Regions from separate parts of the Burkholderia sp. BCC1999 genome, predicted to be linked through region 1. Evidence: riboswitches for the same ligand, from Rfam matches in the RefSeq annotation. Region 1 holds a riboswitch; each other region holds the start of a gene.
What was found. Region 1 has a riboswitch for cobalamin ahead of cobG (precorrin-3B synthase). Riboswitches for the same ligand answer to the same signal wherever they lie in the genome.
Positions count from the first base shown of each region.

Region 2: another riboswitch for cobalamin. It lies ahead of U5809_RS07220 (FecCD family ABC transporter permease); the one in region 1 lies ahead of cobG (precorrin-3B synthase).
Region 3: another riboswitch for cobalamin. It lies ahead of U5809_RS30625 (CbtB domain-containing protein); the one in region 1 lies ahead of cobG (precorrin-3B synthase).
Region 4: another riboswitch for cobalamin. It lies ahead of U5809_RS04185 (TonB-dependent receptor domain-containing protein); the one in region 1 lies ahead of cobG (precorrin-3B synthase).

Region 1 is NZ_CAJPHP010000012.1:4,648-8,853, reverse strand. Features, by position in the region: gene U5809_RS18615 (precorrin-2 C(20)-methyltransferase) at 1-289, opposite strand, end outside; gene U5809_RS18610 (precorrin-8X methylmutase) at 286-912, opposite strand; gene cobG (precorrin-3B synthase) at 905-2,269, opposite strand; cobalamin riboswitch at 2,376-2,567, opposite strand; gene U5809_RS18600 (hypothetical protein) at 2,715-3,011, shown strand; gene cbiE (precorrin-6y C5,15-methyltransferase (decarboxylating) subunit CbiE) at 3,135-4,206, shown strand, end outside.
Region 2 is NZ_CAJPHP010000004.1:155,095-159,300, forward strand. Features, by position in the region: gene U5809_RS07200 (EVE domain-containing protein) at 1-452, opposite strand, end outside; RNA gene ssrS (6S RNA) at 524-705, opposite strand; gene U5809_RS07210 (cell division protein ZapA) at 787-1,101, opposite strand; gene U5809_RS07215 (ATPase) at 1,098-1,448, opposite strand; cobalamin riboswitch at 1,603-1,855, shown strand; gene U5809_RS07220 (FecCD family ABC transporter permease) at 1,897-3,012, shown strand; gene U5809_RS07225 (ABC transporter ATP-binding protein) at 3,009-3,821, shown strand; gene cobT (nicotinate-nucleotide--dimethylbenzimidazole phosphoribosyltransferase) at 3,883-4,206, shown strand, end outside.
Region 3 is NZ_CAJPHP010000028.1:98,038-102,243, reverse strand. Features, by position in the region: gene U5809_RS30635 (inorganic phosphate transporter) at 155-1,747, opposite strand; gene U5809_RS30630 (histidine phosphatase family protein) at 1,916-2,503, opposite strand; cobalamin riboswitch at 2,550-2,693, shown strand; gene U5809_RS30625 (CbtB domain-containing protein) at 2,726-2,935, shown strand; gene U5809_RS30620 (CbtA family protein) at 2,949-3,671, shown strand; gene U5809_RS30615 (LysR family transcriptional regulator) at 3,699-4,206, opposite strand, start outside.
Region 4 is NZ_CAJPHP010000002.1:281,370-285,575, forward strand. Features, by position in the region: gene U5809_RS04185 (TonB-dependent receptor domain-containing protein) at 1-1,686, opposite strand, end outside; cobalamin riboswitch at 1,901-2,094, opposite strand; gene U5809_RS04190 (AraC family transcriptional regulator) at 2,183-3,241, opposite strand; gene U5809_RS04195 (hypothetical protein) at 3,408-3,752, shown strand; gene U5809_RS04200 (Dabb family protein) at 3,742-4,206, shown strand, end outside.

The DNA of each region.
Region 1 (4,206 bases):
GTGCGGCGACGATCTCGGCTGCCGTGTCGTAGAAGTCGGCGATCACCGTCTCGTAGCAGAGCGGCGGCGGCAGTGCTTCGGTCGTCACCGGATAGACGAGCGGCAGTTGCGTCTGCCCGTCGAGCAGGTGCGCTTCGACGATGCCGTACGCATTGCCTTTCTTGCCCTTAGCGACGAAATACGCGACCACGGGCGCCGCCTGCAGCACGCGCAGCGCCTTGATCGTCATCAGTTCAGGATCGCCGGGGCCGACGCCGACCCCGAACAGGCGTCCGCGTGCGGTCGTCATTCGACCTCCGTCGCGAGCGCGTTGACCGCGGCGGCAGCCATCGCGCTGCCGCCGCGTCGGCCGAGCAGCGCGACGTACGGCACGCCACGGCTGTCGGCATCGAGCATCGCCTTCGATTCGGCCGCGCCGATGAAGCCGACCGGAAAACCGAGGATCAGCGCGGGGCGCGGCGCGCCGGCGTCGAGCATGTCGAGCAGGTGGAACAGCGCGGTCGGCGCATTGCCGATCACGACGACGCTGCCCGCGAGATGCGGACGCCACAATTCGAGTGCGGCGGCCGAGCGCGTGTTGCCGAGATGGCGCGCGAGATCGGGCACTTCCGGCTCGCCGAGTGTGCAGATCACGCGGTTGTCGGCCGGCAGCCGCGCGCGCGTGATGCCTTCGGCGACCATCCTCGCGTCGCACAGGATCGGCGCGCCGGCCGCGAGCGCCGTACGGCCCGCCGAGCCGGCGCCGGCCGAGAAGCGCAGGTCGTAGACGACGTCGACCATCCCGCATGCATGGATCACGCGCACCGCGAGTTTCTCGAGGTCGGGCGGAACCTGTGACAGGTCGGCCTCGGCGCGGATCGTCGCGAACGACTGGCGATAGATTTCCTGCCCGTCGCGAATGTAGTCAAGCATCGGTGGTGTCCTGGCTGTGCCGCGCGCCCGTCAAACGGGCCGCGGCCTGGTCAATCGTCAGATGGCGCGCAAGCGGGGCGCCGAGGCCCTCGGCCGCGTCGCGCCGGTAAAGGTCGTAATGCGCGGGCGCCACCGCGACGAGCGTATGCGTCGCGGGATGCGGCATCGCGCAATGGCGTTCGCAACCGGTCAGGTGCACGTCGACCGGATGGCCGATGCGCGCGGCGAGTGCGAGCGCGTCGTGTTTCGTGTCGGCGCGTGCTTTCGCACAGCCCGCGCTGCCGGTACAGGCGACGAGTGTCGCAAGCGGGTCCGACGGCCGGCACACGAGGCCGAGCGACGCGAGTGCGTCGAGCGTGGCCGGGGCGCGTTCGTTCGGCACACCGTGCAGAAACACGCCTTGCCACGGCGTCATCGACAGCGTGCCGTCGCCATCGGCTTCGGCCAGCGCGGCGAGCCGTTCCAGCTGCGTCGCGTCGAGCCGCCCGAGCACGCATTGCGCACCGACGCTGCCGCGCGCCGCATCGAGCGACGGGCGCATGCCGAAACGCAGCGCCCGATCGGTGCGCGTGCGCCGCCAGCCGGCGAGCGCGAGATCGGCCGTGAGCGGGAAGGGCAGGTAGTGCCGCGCGCGTTCGAGTAACGCGCGTTCGCCGCACGCTGCCAGCAATGCGCGCATCCGCGTGACATCGGCTGGCGCGAGATCGAGGAACGCGAGCAGCAGTGCGCGGACCAGCGCGACCGCCTGATCGGGCGACACATCGACCGACGCAGGCCGGTCGCCATCTACGACCGGCGGGCAGCCGGCCAGCCCGGCCGCGATGCGTACCGCGCCGTCGGCGCGGCGCCATGCGGCCAGCCAGATGTCGTGCGGATGGTCGAGCTCCACCACCGATTCGCCGCCGTCGAGCTGGATCGAGAATTTGGGCGACAGCTCGCCACGGCGCGGCTCGCTGGCCAGCATGTCGAGCAGCGGAATGGCGAGTGCGTGGCTATCGATGAGCGCGGCGGGATCGTGCCCGGCGAGCGGGCTGAGCATGATGTTGCGGACGTCGTCGCTCGCGGCGAGCGCGGCCGTATCGTTGGCCGAACCTGCCGCCGCCTCGGCGCGCGGGCCGAGCCCCGCATCGAGCAACGCACGCGTCAGCGCGTCGGCGGCACCGTCGCGAATGCCGCGCAGCTGGAGATTCGCGCGATTGGTCGCGTCGATCGCGCCGGAGCCGTACGCACGTGCGGCGGCGGCAATCGCGCGCGCCTGGCGTGCATCGAGCCGGCCGCCCGGCAGCTTGATCCGGCACAGGCCGCCATCGGCGGCCGCGACCACGCGCACGAGCCCCGGGCAAGCCGACGGGCGCACGACGGGCGATGCAGGAATCGAATCGGGGGCGGAACTCAACGGGATACCGGGACAGTGTCGCGCCGCGGCCAACGCATCGGTACACCCCGCCCGACGCCGACTGGCACGCACGCACTTTCTGGCCGGCAGGTCTCCTGGCTGACAGGTCGGCGCCGGCTCCCGGCCTTCCCGGTGAAACCAGTGGCATGAAGGGGAGATCGGCTCGCTGTCTACAGTTGCGGGGGCAGCCACAGCGGCGCGTGGCGCGCCCTGTGTTCCCTCTTCGGCCCCGAAGGGCACCGGCGAACGAACGGCCGTAGGATACCCGATTTTCACGACGCTCCGGCATCGGCGGGTTTGCCCTGCAGCCGCGTCGCAGCACGGCTGCGGCGGACTGCGCGAGCGCGCGCGGATGGTACGATTGGCGGCTCGACATCCGACCGGCGAGCCGCCGGGATCCGCAATGATGAAACTCGGCAGGACGGAGCTGTTCGGCATGGGGATTGCGCTGGCCTTGCTGGGCATCCCCGCATGGATGCTGCTCGCATTCACGCTGATTCCGTTTGCGCCGTCCGCGCAGTGGCCGAAGAATGTCGGGCTCGTCGGCCTCGTCGTGCCGATCGTGGCCGGCGGAACCTGGCTGTTCAGGCGAGGCGGTGTGCGGCCGTTCGTGTGGCTGCTGCTCGGCTGGCTGCTGGTCGCATCGATCGCCGGCATGTATCTGACCTTGCTGAACTACCTCGGCGGCGCGCCGCACGGCTGACATCGCTGCCGCATCGCGTGTCCGGGCAGGCGGTGGCGACGGGCGTCAACGAATCAACGCGCGGCAGCACGACGGCCGCGCATCGCAATAAATTGCAGGGAATCGAACGATGGGGAAGGGTGCATGACGGCGTGGCTGACGGTAGTGGGCATCGGCGACGACGGTTACGCGGGGCTTGGGCGCAGCGCACGTCGCGCGCTGCTCGACGCGACGCTCGTCGTCGGTGCGAAACGGCATCTCGACATGCTGCCCGCACGGCTGCGTGCCGAACGCGAAGCGTGGCCGTCGCCGTTCGATCTCGCGGGCGTGCTCGCGCGGCGCGGCTCGCCCGTTTGCGTGCTCGCGAGCGGCGACCCGATGCTGTTCGGCGTCGGCGCGACGCTCGCGCGCCAGCTTTCCTCCGATGACTGGCGTGTGCTGCCCGCACCGTCGTCGCTGTCGCTCGCGGCCGCGCGCCTCGGCTGGGCATTGCAGGACGTCGGCGCGGTCTCGCTGGTCGGCCGTCCGCTCGCGACGCTTGCGCGGCATCTGCTGCCGGGCCGGCGCCTGTTCGTGCTGAGCGCCGACGGCCGCACGCCGGCCGCCGTCGCGGCCGAACTCGCCGCGCGCGGCTTCGGGCCGACGCGCATCAGCGTGTTCGAACATCTGGGCGGTCCGCTCGAGCGGCGTCTCGACGGCCTCGCGCAGGACTGGAGCGTTGCGGAAACGGCCGCGCTCAATCTTGTCGCGCTCGACTGCCAGGCCGGCCCCGACGCGCCACGTCGCGCGCTCACGCCCGGCCTGCCCGACGATGCCTACCGCCACGACGGCCAGCTCACCAAGCGCGACCTGCGCGCGATGACGCTCGGGCGCCTCGCGCCCGCGCCCGGCGAACTGCTGTGGGACGTCGGCGCGGGCAGCGGTTCGATCGGCATCGAATGGATGCGTGCGCATCCGTCCTGCCAGGCGATCGCGATCGAAGCGCATGCGGAACGGCAGCGCTTCATCGAACACAACCGCGACGCGCTCGGCGTCCCGGGCCTGCAGCTCGTCGCGGGCCGCGCGCCCGACGCGCTTGCAGGGCTCGCGACGCCCGACGCGATCTTCATCGGCGGCGGTGCGACGGCGCCCGGCGTGCTCGACGCGTGCTGGGCATCGCTGAAACCCGGCGGCCGGCTGGTCGCGAACGCGGTCACGCTGCAAGGCGAGATGGCGC
Region 2 (4,206 bases), on a different contig from region 1:
AGCTTTTCGGTGATGAAGCGCCATTCGGTGCGCGTCACGGGTGTGATCGACAATCGGTTGCCGCGAGCCAGCACGCGCATGTCGGCGAGTTCGTCGTGTTCGCGCAGTGCGGCGAGCGGCACGAGCGGCGACTTTTTCACGTAGCGCACGTCGACGAGCAGCCAGCGCGGCGCTTCCTGCGTCGATTTCGGGTCGTAATAGGGGCTTGCCGGATCGAACTGCGTGGGATCGGGGTAGGGCGTCGACGATACTTCGGCGAGGCCCGCGATGCCCGGCTCGGGGCAGCTCGAGTGATAGAACAGCACGCCGTCGCCGATCTTCATCGTGTCGCGCATGAAATTGCGCGCCTGATAGTTGCGCACGCCGGTCCACGGCAGCGAGCGCTGCGGTGCGTTGGCGAGATCGTCGATGCTCGCTTCGTCCGGTTCGGACTTCATCAGCCAGTATTGCATGGATCGTGATCGACGCAGAAAGAGGCTGCTACAAAAGAAAACGGCACCGGGACGTGCCCGATGCCGTTGGATAGGTCCCCGCCTTGGCCGCTAGGCCGGCATCCTGAACCTGGGGTTCAGAATTGGTCGCAGTTAGCAGCACTTCGGGTACATCAGACAGAGTGACGCGCGCGCCCGTGCTACAAATTTCCGCAACCGTGCACATGGCATTGGTTCAAGGAATATATGACCTTGGCGAACCAGGCAGGGAAGCTGACTGAACTGTGATTCGATGCGCCAATTTGACCACCGTTGACCGCCGAGATCAAGGGGAATCGACGTATCGATTAAAACGTTACTGCGTCTCGTGCTGTGCGAGCACCGCGCCGAGCTGTTCGTTCATCTGGTGCATTGTACGACGGATTTCCTCCGCCGGAAATGCTTCACCGTGCCGCACGCTCGTTTGCAGCCGCAGCAATTCCGATGCGAGCGACAGCGCCGCCATCACCGCAATGCGATCGGTGCCGCGTACCGAGCTGTTCGAGCGGATTTTCGACATTTCGGCGTCGACACGCGCGACTGCCTCGAGCAGCGCCGCTTCGGTCTCGGCCGAACAGGCCAACCGATAGGGCTGGCCGAGAATCGAGACTTCGATCTGCTTGGTGCTCATGCATGTTCTCCGTGGCTGGCCGCGTCATCGCCATCCGTACGCGCCTGCGCATCCAGCAGGTCGAGCTGGTTGTCGGCTTGCTCCGCGCTTTTCGAGCGCGGCAGCTTTTCGAGAATCGCGTTCAGTTTCACCTGGGCGTCGTCGATCTTTGCCGACAGCGTGTCACGCTCGGCCGCGAGTGCATTGCGTTCGTCGCGAAGTTCCGCGAGTTCCGCGCGGACCGTGTCCGCTTCCGCGCGCAATTGCGCGACCTGCTCCTCGAGCGCGAGCCGTTCCGCGTGATAGCGCTTGTTCAGCGAAATCAGACGGCCAATATTTTGAGATAAGGTTTCGAGTTCGTTGAGCATTTGCTGCGTCCTCTAAAGACCCAGCATTTTAGCGCGGAATAACGCGCAATCCGACATCTGTATCGTTTCCAGTCGTAACACCCCTGCTTCTTGCCGTGAATCGGTGCTTCCCGTACGTGTCCTGACGCTTCCTTGACGCTCGCGCGACCGGCTCCTAAACTGGCGCCGCCTCGGTGCTCGCGCGTGGCACGCGCGGTTAAACGGGAAGCAGGGCGTGCGCTTCGAGAGCGTGCCAACCTGCGCTGCCCCCGCAACGGTAAGCGGCCGCGTCTCCCGACGCAGGCCGGCTCGGGCGCGTTTTGCGTGCAGGTGTCGCACGCGGGCGCGGGCCACTGCGCTTGAAACGCGCGGGAAGGCGAGCCGGACCGCCGCCAGCCCGGATACCGGCCGAGACGGGAAGCCCGCACGGGCTTCGTGACGCGCGGCCTGCGGGGAGGCGGGGCGCGCAATGCTTCACGGAATGTTCTTCGATGCTGACCCCAATCGTCCGCGCGGCGTCCTTGTCACGTCCGGCCGGCAACCTCAAGCGGATGCGCCGCGCGTCATGCGCGCGGCCGTGCACGGCATGAGCGCCGCGCGCGCTGCCGCAATCTGGGCCGCGCTGGCCGCCATGGTCGCGTTGCTGTTCGTCGCATCGCTGTCGATCGGCAGCGTGCCGATGTCGCCGTGGCAGGCACTTGCATCGCTCGTGCCGCATGGCGGCGATGCGCTGTTTGCCGATATCGTCCGCACGCTGCGTCTGCCGCGTGCACTCGCGGGCTTCGCGTGCGGCGCGCTGCTCGCGCTGGCCGGAGCACTGCTGCAGGTGCTGCTGCGCAATCCGCTCGCGGAACCCTACGTGCTCGGCGTGTCCGGCGGCGCGGCCGGCTTCGCGCTCGTCGCGATGATCGCGGGCGGCGCGTGGTGGCTCGTCGACGCATCCGCATTTGCCGGCTCGCTCGTCTCGGTCGCGCTCGTGCTCGGCCTCGCGCGCCGCGAGCTGTGGCGCGGCGATTCGCGCGACGCGTCGCCGCGCCTGCTGCTCACGGGTGTCGTGATCGCGGCAGGGTGGGGCGCACTCGTCACGCTGTTGCTGTCGCTCGCACCCGATGCGAGGCTGCGCGGCATCATCTTCTGGCTCACGGGCGACCTGAACGGCGTGACGACGCCGTGGTTCGCATGGGGCGCGCTGCTGCTGGCCGCCTGCGTCGCGCTGCCGGTCGCGCCGCAACTGAACGTGCTGCTGCGTGGCGACGCGACCGCGCTCGCGCTCGGCGTGCCCGTCGCGCGCCTGCGCGTGCGGATCTATCTCGTCGCGTCGCTGGCCGCCGCGGCTGCGGTGACGACGGCCGGCACGATCGGCTTCGTCGGCCTCGTTGTGCCGCATGCGCTGCGGCTCGCGTTCGGCAACGACCAGCGAATGCTGCTGCCGGCCGCGATGCTCGCGGGCGGCGGCGGCGTGATGGCGGCCGACCTGCTCGCGCGCACCGCGATCGCGCCCGCACAGTTGCCGGTCGGCGTGATGACCGCGTTGATCGGCGTGCCGGTGTTCCTGTGGATGTTGTTGAGGAGACCGATGCGATGACGGATGCCGCACTGCACGCTGGCAGCGACCTGCGCTACGCGGCCGTCGACCTGACGCTGAAGGCCGGCGCGCGCACATTGCTCGACGGGTTCACGCAGGCCTTCCGCCCCGGCGAGATCTGGTGCGTAGCGGGGCCGAACGGCGCGGGCAAGACGACGCTGCTCGCGACGCTCGCGGGGCTGCAGCCGCCGGCCGGCGGACAAGTCGAGATCGACGGCCGGCCGCTTGCCGCGTGGCGCCCGGAACCACTCGCGCAGCGCCGCGCGCTGATGCCGCAGCAACTGCACGACGCGTTCAGCGCGACCGTATTCGACACGGTGCTGCTCAACCGCTTTCCGTATCTCGGTGGCTGGGGCTGGGAGCGCGACGGCGATCGCGCGGCCGCGCACGATGCACTTGCGACGTTCGACCTGACCGCGCTCGCGTCGCGCGACGTGTTGTCGCTGTCGGGCGGCGAGCGGCAGCGGGTCGCGCTGGCCGCGACGCTGTGCCAGGATGCGCCGTTGATGCTGCTCGATGAACCGCTCGCGCATCTCGACCTGCATCACCAGATCGACTGCCTGAGCGCGCTGACCGCATGGCTCGATGCGGGCCCGCGCACGGTGCTGTTCTCGTGCCACGACCTGAACCTCGCGCGGCGTTTCGCGACGCATGCGCTGCTGCTCGACGGGTGCGGTCGCGCGTGGGCCGGCCCCGTGCACGACGTGCTGACGCCCGAACGCGCGAGCGACGCATTCGGCTATCCGCTCGTGCTGATCCGCGAGAACGGCCGCGATGCGCTGTTGCCGGCGTGGCCTGCGCGACAATGAACTTTCCTTTTCCGATTCTTCCGATGCGCGGCGTGTGCCGCGCCCACGACACGGCTTCCCGATGACGACTCCGACCCACTTCCCGCCCGCGATCGCGCCGCTCGACGACGCGCTGCGCATACGCCTGCAGCATGTGATCGACCACAAGACCAAGCCGCCCGGCAGCCTCGGCCAGCTCGAGGCGCTCGCGCTGCAGATCGGCCTGATCCAGCGCACCGAACGGCCGGTCGTGCAGCGCCCGGTGACGATCGTGTTCGCCGGCGATCACGGGATCGCGGCCGAGGGTGTCAGTCCTTATCCGCAGGCGGTGACCGCGCAGATGGTCGCGAACTTCCTGGCCGGCGGTGCGGCGATCAACGCGTTCTCGGGCGTCGCGCAGAGCACG
Region 3 (4,206 bases), on a different contig from region 1:
GATCTTGCGCTTCAATTCGGAAGCGAGAGGGGGCACGGGGCGCGCACGGACGCATCGAAGGCTGCGACGTATCAGTGCGGAGAGGCGGAGAGGCGAGCAGCGAATCTTCCACGACAAGCGGCCGGCGCATACCGGCCACCCGTCGCAACGCGCATCAAGCCATTGACCGGAACAACCAGTAGAGCCCGCCGGCAAGCACGATCGACGCCGGCAGCGTCAGCACCCACGCGAGCACGAGGCTGCGCACCGTGCCCCATTGCAGCCCCGACCCGTTCGCCGCCATCGTGCCCGCGACACCCGACGACAGCACGTGCGTCGTCGACACCGGCAGCCCGTACACGTCGGCGGCGCCGATCGTCAGCATCGCGACGAGTTCGGCCGATGCGCCCTGTCCATACGTCAGATGCTGCTTGCCGATTTTCTCGCCGACGGTCACGACGATCCGTTTCCAGCCGACCATCGTACCGAGGCCCAGCGCGATCGCGACGGCAACCTTCACCCACGTCGGAATGAATTTGGTCGCGTGGTCGAGCTGCTTGCGATAGTTGTCGATCGCGAGCTTGTCGTCGGCGGCGAACGCGGGCTGGCCCGACTTCTCGATCAGGCGGATTGCTTCGGACACCAGATACATCGTGTTGCGCACGTTGTCGACGTCACGCTGCGGCACGGCTGCCATCGAGCCCGACGCGCCGACCGCGGTCGCGAGCGACGTCGACAGCTGCTGCACGGCCGGCAGCACGGCGGGCGTCAGTTCACGACGCTGCACGTAGTGTTCGACGTCGGCGCGCGGGTTCGCGGACGGCGCGACGCCGTTCGTATACTTCCCGAATGTCGCGGCGGCCTGGGTCGCGACCGCCACGAACGTCTGCGATTCGGCCGGCGTGACGGCCTTGTTCAGTGCATACGCAGTCGGTACCGTGCCGATCAGGATCAGCATGATGAGGCCCATCCCTTTCTGCCCGTCGTTCGACCCGTGCGCGAACGACACGCCCGTGCAGGTCAGGATCAGCAGGCAGCGAATCCAGAACGGCGGCGGCTGATCCTTCGGCGGCTCCTTGTACAGCTCCGGGATCCGCACGAGCGTCTTCAGCACGAGCAGCAGCAGCGCTGCGCACAGAAAGCCGACGATCGGCGAGAACAGCAGCGACTTGCCGACACCGAGCGCCTGGCCCCAGTCGACGCCGCTCGTACCCGACGGCCCGTGCATCAGCTGGTTCATCAGCCCGACGCCGATGATCGACCCGATCAGCGTATGCGAACTCGACGACGGCAACCCGAAATACCAGGTCGCGAGGTTCCACACGATTGCGGCGATCAGCAGTGCGAACACCATCGCGAAACCCGCGCCGCTGCCGACCTGCAGGATCAGCTCGACCGGCAACAACTGCAGGATCCCGAATGCGACGGCGCCGCTCGAGACCATCACGCCCAGGAAGTTCCACATGCCGGACCAGATCACCGCGACGTTGGGCGTCAGCGAGTGCGTGTAGATCACGGTGGCGACCGCGTTCGCGGTGTCATGGAAGCCGTTGACGAATTCGAAGCCGAGCGCGATCAGCAGCGCGGCGCCGAGCAGCAGGTACGGGAACAGCTTCCCTTCGCGGACCGGCGACAGATCGTCGATCAGGTGCGTGGCGATATAGATCGCACCGAGCGCGAGCACCAGCAGGAAGACGGCATAGCCGACCTGTCTGGTGCGTTCGACGGAGCCCGAGTTGTTCGGTGCGGACGAAGCAGGTTGATTCATGACGGCATCTCGTAAGGGAACCGCGTCCGATCCTATCTGCGGCCAGCAGTCAGTTTGATGACAGTCGGGATCACGAACGGTGTGTCTTACAGCGATGTAAGGTGTGCTTGCGGCGAGACGCGTCGGCTCGTATCGCGATTCACATCGTGACCGCGACGCGGAAGGGGCTCACGCGTGAGTGTCGCGCCGATCGTCGTCCCCGCTCAACGTCCAGCCATGTGGCGACGCAACGAACGTCGTGCAGGACAGCGGCGGGACGTCGATGCGGGTTGCTGCCTTCGAATCCATCCGCAGCACGTGTGCGACGGCCGCGCGGACGATTGGCGCATGTGTGACTGCGACGATGTCGCGGTCGTGCTGCAGCGCGTTCAACCATGTGCCGACGCGGCGCATGGTTGCTTCGAACGATTCACCGCTGTGCGGCGACGCCGACGGATTTCCGATCCACGCACCCAGTTCGTCCGGCAAGTCGCGAGCGAGGTCGTGCAAGCGCTGGCCTCGCCAGTTGCCGTAATCGATGTCGCGCAGCGCGTCGTCGATGTCGACATCAAGGCCGAGCGCATCGGCGGTCTGCCGCGCGCAGCAAGCAGGGCTGCATAGCACGAGCACGCCGGCGGTACCCGCCCACCGGTCGCGTAGCGCTGCGGCTTCGGCGAGCCCGTGTGTATCGAGCGGATCGTCGTCGGGAAACGTGCCGGTACGCATCGCCCGGGTCGATGCGTGTGCGATCAGGCGTAGCGAGGCATGCAGGGTCATGTCGGTTTTCGGGGGGGCCGGAGCGGGACGCGATCGCCTTTGCGCGATCACTTCAATACACGAACGTTCGCGCGTACAATTCGCCCGATACGAAACGCGGAAGCCGGTGCAATTCCGGCGCGGTCGCGCCACTGTAACCGGGGAATCCATGATCCCGGAAGCCAGACCTGCCTTCGTACCCATCCAACATTTGTCGGGGCGCGATTCCCCTGAGGTGCATCCATGAGCGAAGCAGTGCTGAAGCCGGCAGTCGTGCCGGCACCCATCCCCGTCCGTGAACTGTTGCCGTGGGCCGTATTCGTCGGCCTGATCCTGTTGCTCGCCCTCTATTTCGTCGGCGCGGAACAAGGCGCGACGTCGCTCGTGCCGGGCATGTACGTCCACGAATTCGTCCACGACGGCCGCCATCTGCTCGGCTTTCCCTGCCACTGACGCGGAGGTCATGATGGTCGGAAAGCTGCTCATGCGCGGGATGCTCGCAGGCATCGCCGCAGGCCTCCTCACGTTCGGTTTCGCCAGAGTCGTCGGTGAACCGCAAGTCGATCAGGCGATCTCCTTCGAAGAAAAAGCCGACGCCGCCAAAGGCGACGCACCGGAGCCCGAGCTGGTCAGCCGCCACACGCAGGCCGGCCTCGGGCTGCTGACGGGCGTCGTGACCTACGGCGCGGCATTCGGCGGGCTGTTCTCGCTGGTCTTCGCGTTTGCCTACGGGCGGGGCAGCCGCCTTCCGGCCCGTCCGCTGGCCGCGTGGCTCGCGCTGGCGGCGTTCGTCGCGCTCGTGATCGTGCCGAACCTCAAGTACCCGGCCAATCCGCCGTCGGTCGGCGATCCCGACACGATCGGCTATCGCACGGGCCTGTTTTTCCTGATGATCGCGATCTCGGTCGCGACGATGGTGTTCTCGGTCAGCGTGCGCCGCCATTTGCTGGCGAAGCTCGGCCAGTGGAACGCGTCGATCGTCGCCGGGCTCGTGTTTGTCGCGATCATCGCGGCCGTGCAGATCGGGCTGCCGTCGGTCAGCGAGCTGCCGGCCGATTTCCCGGCCGCCGTGCTGTGGAAGTTCCGCGTCGCGGCGATCGGCATGCAGGTGATCATGTGGACGACGATCGGCCTGCTGTTCGGCGCGTGGGTCGAGCGCAGCGAACGCGTCGGCGTGCGCGCCGCGTAACGCACAGCGCAACGGAGCGGAGCGCGCCTAGCGCAGGATGCGCGGCGCGCTCCACGTCGATTCGCGCGCGAGCGCGACGAACGCGGCCAGATAGTCGATCGATGCCTCCGCTTCGCGAATGCCGAGGAAGATCTGCTTCGAGATCCCCTTCTTGCCGAGCTTGACCGGCACGACCGGCATCCGGTCCGCGTACTCGTCGGCCAGCCATCTCGGCAGCGCGGCCACGCCGCGTTCGCTCGCCACCATCTGCAGCATGATGTCGGTGGTCTCGATCGATTTGTGCCGCCTCGGCACGATGCCGGCCGGCGTCAGGAACTGGTTGTAGATGTCGAGCCGGTCGGTCTCGACCGGGTACGTGATGAGGATCTCGTCGGTCAGTTGCTCGGGCGTCACGTAGTCGGCGTTCGCGAACCGGTGCGAGTCGGCGACCACCAGCACCTGCTCGTAGTCGAACACGGGATCGAAGCGCAGGCCCGGCTTGTTCAGCGGATCGGGCGTCACGAGTACATCGATGTCATGGCCGAACAGCGCGCCG
Region 4 (4,206 bases), on a different contig from region 1:
CAGTTCGTCCCACGTGTGGTCCACGTTCAGGCTGACCGTCTGGCGTGGTCGGCGGTTCAGCCAGCTGTCATTGGTTTCATCCTGCGGATTCAGGATGCCGATCGCGACGCTCACCGGCGTGTAGCGGCCGATCGTCCCCTTGTACGACAGGTCGATCCCGCGGATATGTGCGCGGCCGATGTTGATCGGCGAATACGTCGCCGGGTTGTACGCGATCAGGTTGTTGACGCGCGTGTCGTAGATCGCGGCGGAGAACGTGCCGTACGACGTGTTCGCGTCGAGCGCCGCCTCGACCGACGTGCTGCGTTCCGGGCTGAGGTTCGGATTGCCGTAGCCGGGGTAGTACAGGTCGTTGAAACTCGGCAGGCGGAACGCGTTGCCGTACGACACGCGCGCCGTGTAGACCGGCGTGATCGCCCACGACAGCGCGGCATTGCCCGTGTTCACGCCTTGCCCGGCGATGATCTCGCGACGCCCCGCGAGGAACATCGTGACGCTGCCGAGCGTGGCCGACTGATGCAGCGAGAACGCGGAGTCGTTGCGCGTCGGTATGCCGCCGGGCGCGTCGATCGGCAGGAATGCCTGTTCGCGCGTGAAGTCGTACGCGAGCTTGCTCTCGCCCGACAGCGGCAGGCCGAACAGGTGGAACCCGCGCTCCTGATGGGTCAGGGACGTCGACGTGCTGATGCGCTGTGAATTGATCTGGTCGGTCGGGATGGACGGATCGCTCGCGTAGAGGAACTGGCGATCGTTCGCATAACCGAACGACTGGTCGAACTGCGTATCGGGCGTGATGTCGAGATGGAACGCGAGACCGGTCGTCAGCTGATGATCGAGCTGGCGGTTCGCATAGCCGCTGTTGTCGTAGGACAGGTCGGAGCGGTGATACAGCGCGAACGTCGAGATCGACCAGTTGTCGCGTGCGTAGCCGAGGCGCGCATCGAGATCCTGCGCGTGATACGGATTGCGGCCGTCCTCGTGATATGGCAAGACGGGCCGCGTCGAATCGATGCCGGCCGTGTTGTACGAGTGCAGGCCAAGCGAGTAGGTGAGTCCGCCGAGCGCGGCGAGCGGCCCGGTCGACGGCACCGTACCCGACGTGCGTAGCTGCGTGTCGAACGTCTTGTTCGATCCGCCGCCGAACGACACGGTGGTCTGGTTCGGCTGGTTCGACGAGCGGCGCGTGAACAGTTGCACGACACCGCCCATCGCGTTGGCGCCGAACGACGCGGCGGCCGGCCCCGAAATCACCTCGACACGTTCGAACGCTTCCGTCGGCAGGTCGGCCCACGGCGCGATGCCGGTAGTCGGCGAGCCGATCCGGATGCCGTCGATGAACACGGCGACCTGGCTCGCCGACGAGCCGCGGATGCTGACCGATGCGGAGGAGCCGGGGCCGCCGGTCTGCGAAACGGTCACGCCGGGCAGCATCGCAAGCGCCTGCGTGATGCTCGGCTCGCTCGGCGACAGGCGGTCGAGATCGGTTCGCGTGAGTACCTGGGTCGACGCATAGCGGCCGTCGAACGATTCGGGCAGGCGACGCGTGTCGGTCACGCTGATCGTCGGCAGGTCGACGCTTTCCGCTGGCTGGGCGGGCGGCTGGAGCGCGGTGTCGCCGGCGGCATGGGCGATCGGGACGAGCAGCGCGGAGGCGGCGGACGTGGCGAGCAGGTAACGAATATTCATGAGACAGCGAGAGAAAGCGCGTTGCGCATACGGCGATCGTGAGCGGACGGCGGGCAGGTTGCGCGTGCCGACGGCGTGTCGGTGCGACGCTTCCGGCAGGGAAGCGGATTCGGGAATGAAGGACATCTGACGGATCCTGAGGTCGGTTCGTCCATGCAACGGGCGGCCGCCAGCGGCGGTGCTTGCACATCGGGACACCCCGCCCGGTGCGGCTGCTGGACCTCGGGTCGATGGCAGGTCTCCTGGCTCGCGGGTCGTCATCCGTGCAGGCCTTCCCGGTTTCCCAGTGGCATGCAGTGGCACGAATTCGCCGCTCACAGTTGCGGGGGCAGCCGCAGATTCGAGGCGTTGCCCCTCCTGCGTTCCCTTTTGATCCCATCCCTGGGAACCATCAGCGCGCAAGGGTAATGGCGCGCGCTCGGGCGAGTCAATTGCCGCACCGCGCGGGATGCGAAAAAACGTCATTACCCGGCAATCGCTTTCCGAATCCTTTCCCTTATGCGCCGGTGCCGCGTTTCTTGTCTGAAGAATCGGGGTGGCCGTGCGTCATGCGATCGCGCCTGAACCGGCTCGGCGCGACGCCGTTCCAGCGCACGAACGCGCGCCGGAACGCCTCTTCGCCGCCGAAGCCGAGATACGCGGCCACGCGGGTAATCGGCCAGTCGGTCTCGTGCAGACATCGTCGGGCCGCATCGGCCACGCATTGTTCGCGCAGCACGTGATAGCCGCTTCCTTCCGCCGCCAGCCGCCGCCGCAACGTCGCCTCGCTGACGCCGAGCCACGCGGCCAGCTCCGCAAGCGCCGGCAGCGCCTGTTCGCGCGCGAGCGCCGCATCGAGAAAACCGCGCACCTGCTGCGCCCATGACACGACGGCCGGCGGCGCATCGATCAGACGAAACGGGAAGTCGACGAGAAACGCGTCGAGTTCGCCCGGCTGCCGGATCACGCGGCAATCGAGCCGCGTCGCATCGAACGCGAAGCCATAGGTTTTCCGGCCGACGTCGACCGGCGCGTTGAACAGCCCGAGCAGCGGCACCGCGTCGTCGCGGCGCGGATGGCCGAGCCACACGTCGGTCGGCCGCAGCGGCTGCCCGATCAGCCAGCCGAACAGCTGCAGATAGCAGAACAGCCCGGTCAGGTCGACGAGGCACGTGGCCGGGCTGCGCGTGCGCCGCAGCGAATCCATCCGGAACGTCGCACGCCCGTCGCGTACCGTGAGCGACAGCACGCCGGCGCGCGGCGTCAACATTTCGCAGAAGTCGCGCGCGCAGCGGATCGCGTCGGCGAGCGTCGCGCAGCTCAGCAGGCACCGGCACATCAGGTCGACTTCCTGCTTGCGCATCGGCGGATGGCCGTCGCCGCGTGCGACCTGCGCCTCGAGCCGCTCGATCGCGTCGCGGTACAGCGCGACGAAGCCGCCCGGGGTCGCCGCCGCTTGCGGCGCGTGCGCCGCGTGGTCGGCCGGAGGCGTGCCGCTGCGCGTGAGTTCGTTCAGCAGGCGTGCGCCGAGACCCGGCAGCACGCGTCCGCTCGCCGGCAATACACGCTGTTTCATGAGTCTCCCGTTCTGATCGTTGCGACAGGGGCCGGTGAGCGGGCCGGTAGGGGTTCGCGAGCAGCCCCCACGCAAGAATGCTATCCACGCTGGCCGCCTTCGGCCTCGCTGGAACGGCGTAGGCCGGCCATGCATCCCGACCCGAACGACCACGGACGATACGCGAATGATCCAGATCGTAGACGAAATCACGCTCGCGCCCGAGCGCATTCCCGACGTGCTCGCGCTGCTGCGCGAGCGCTACCTGCCCGGCCATGCGGCGCGCGGACTGACGGCGGCCTGCCGCTGGGTGTCGCCGCCCGTTGCGGCGCCGGGGCAGCCGAGCACCCTGTGGCTGACGTGGCAGGTCGACGATGCGTATGCCTATTACCGGATGCGCGCATTGACCGATGGCGACGTGGTCGCGTTCTGGATGGCCGTCGACGGGCTGTGCGATGCGCGCCGCCGTCACGTGATGACGGACGCCAACGCGCCGCTGCCCGCGCTGACGGAGGTCGACCATGCGGCATGACACGGCACAGGTATTCGTTTCGGCCGATCGCGACGCGGAAGCGATCGAGCACGCATTGCGCGAAGCCGCGCACGCGCTGCCGGGCGCGAAACGCGTGGCGCTCGCGCGCAATCTCGAAGGCTGCTGGGGCGCGGGCGACTACACGCTCGACGTGCTGCGCGATGAACGGTTTGTCGATTCCTCAGCGGAATTCGCCGCACTGGCGCAACTGCCCGGCATCGCGCGCCTCGACGGTGCAGCGTGCCGCGCGATCGGCGGCGGCCTGCGCGAGCCCGCGTTGCGCGACGGCATCTGGCGCACGCTGATGTTGCGTGTGCGCCCGCAGGCAAGCGAAGCACAGGTCGCGTTGCTCGAGCACGAGTTGCTGCGGATGCCCGCGTTCATGCCGGGCATCCGCAACTGGCGCCTGAACCGGATCGAAACACCCGGCGCGTGGACGCACGTGTGGCAACAG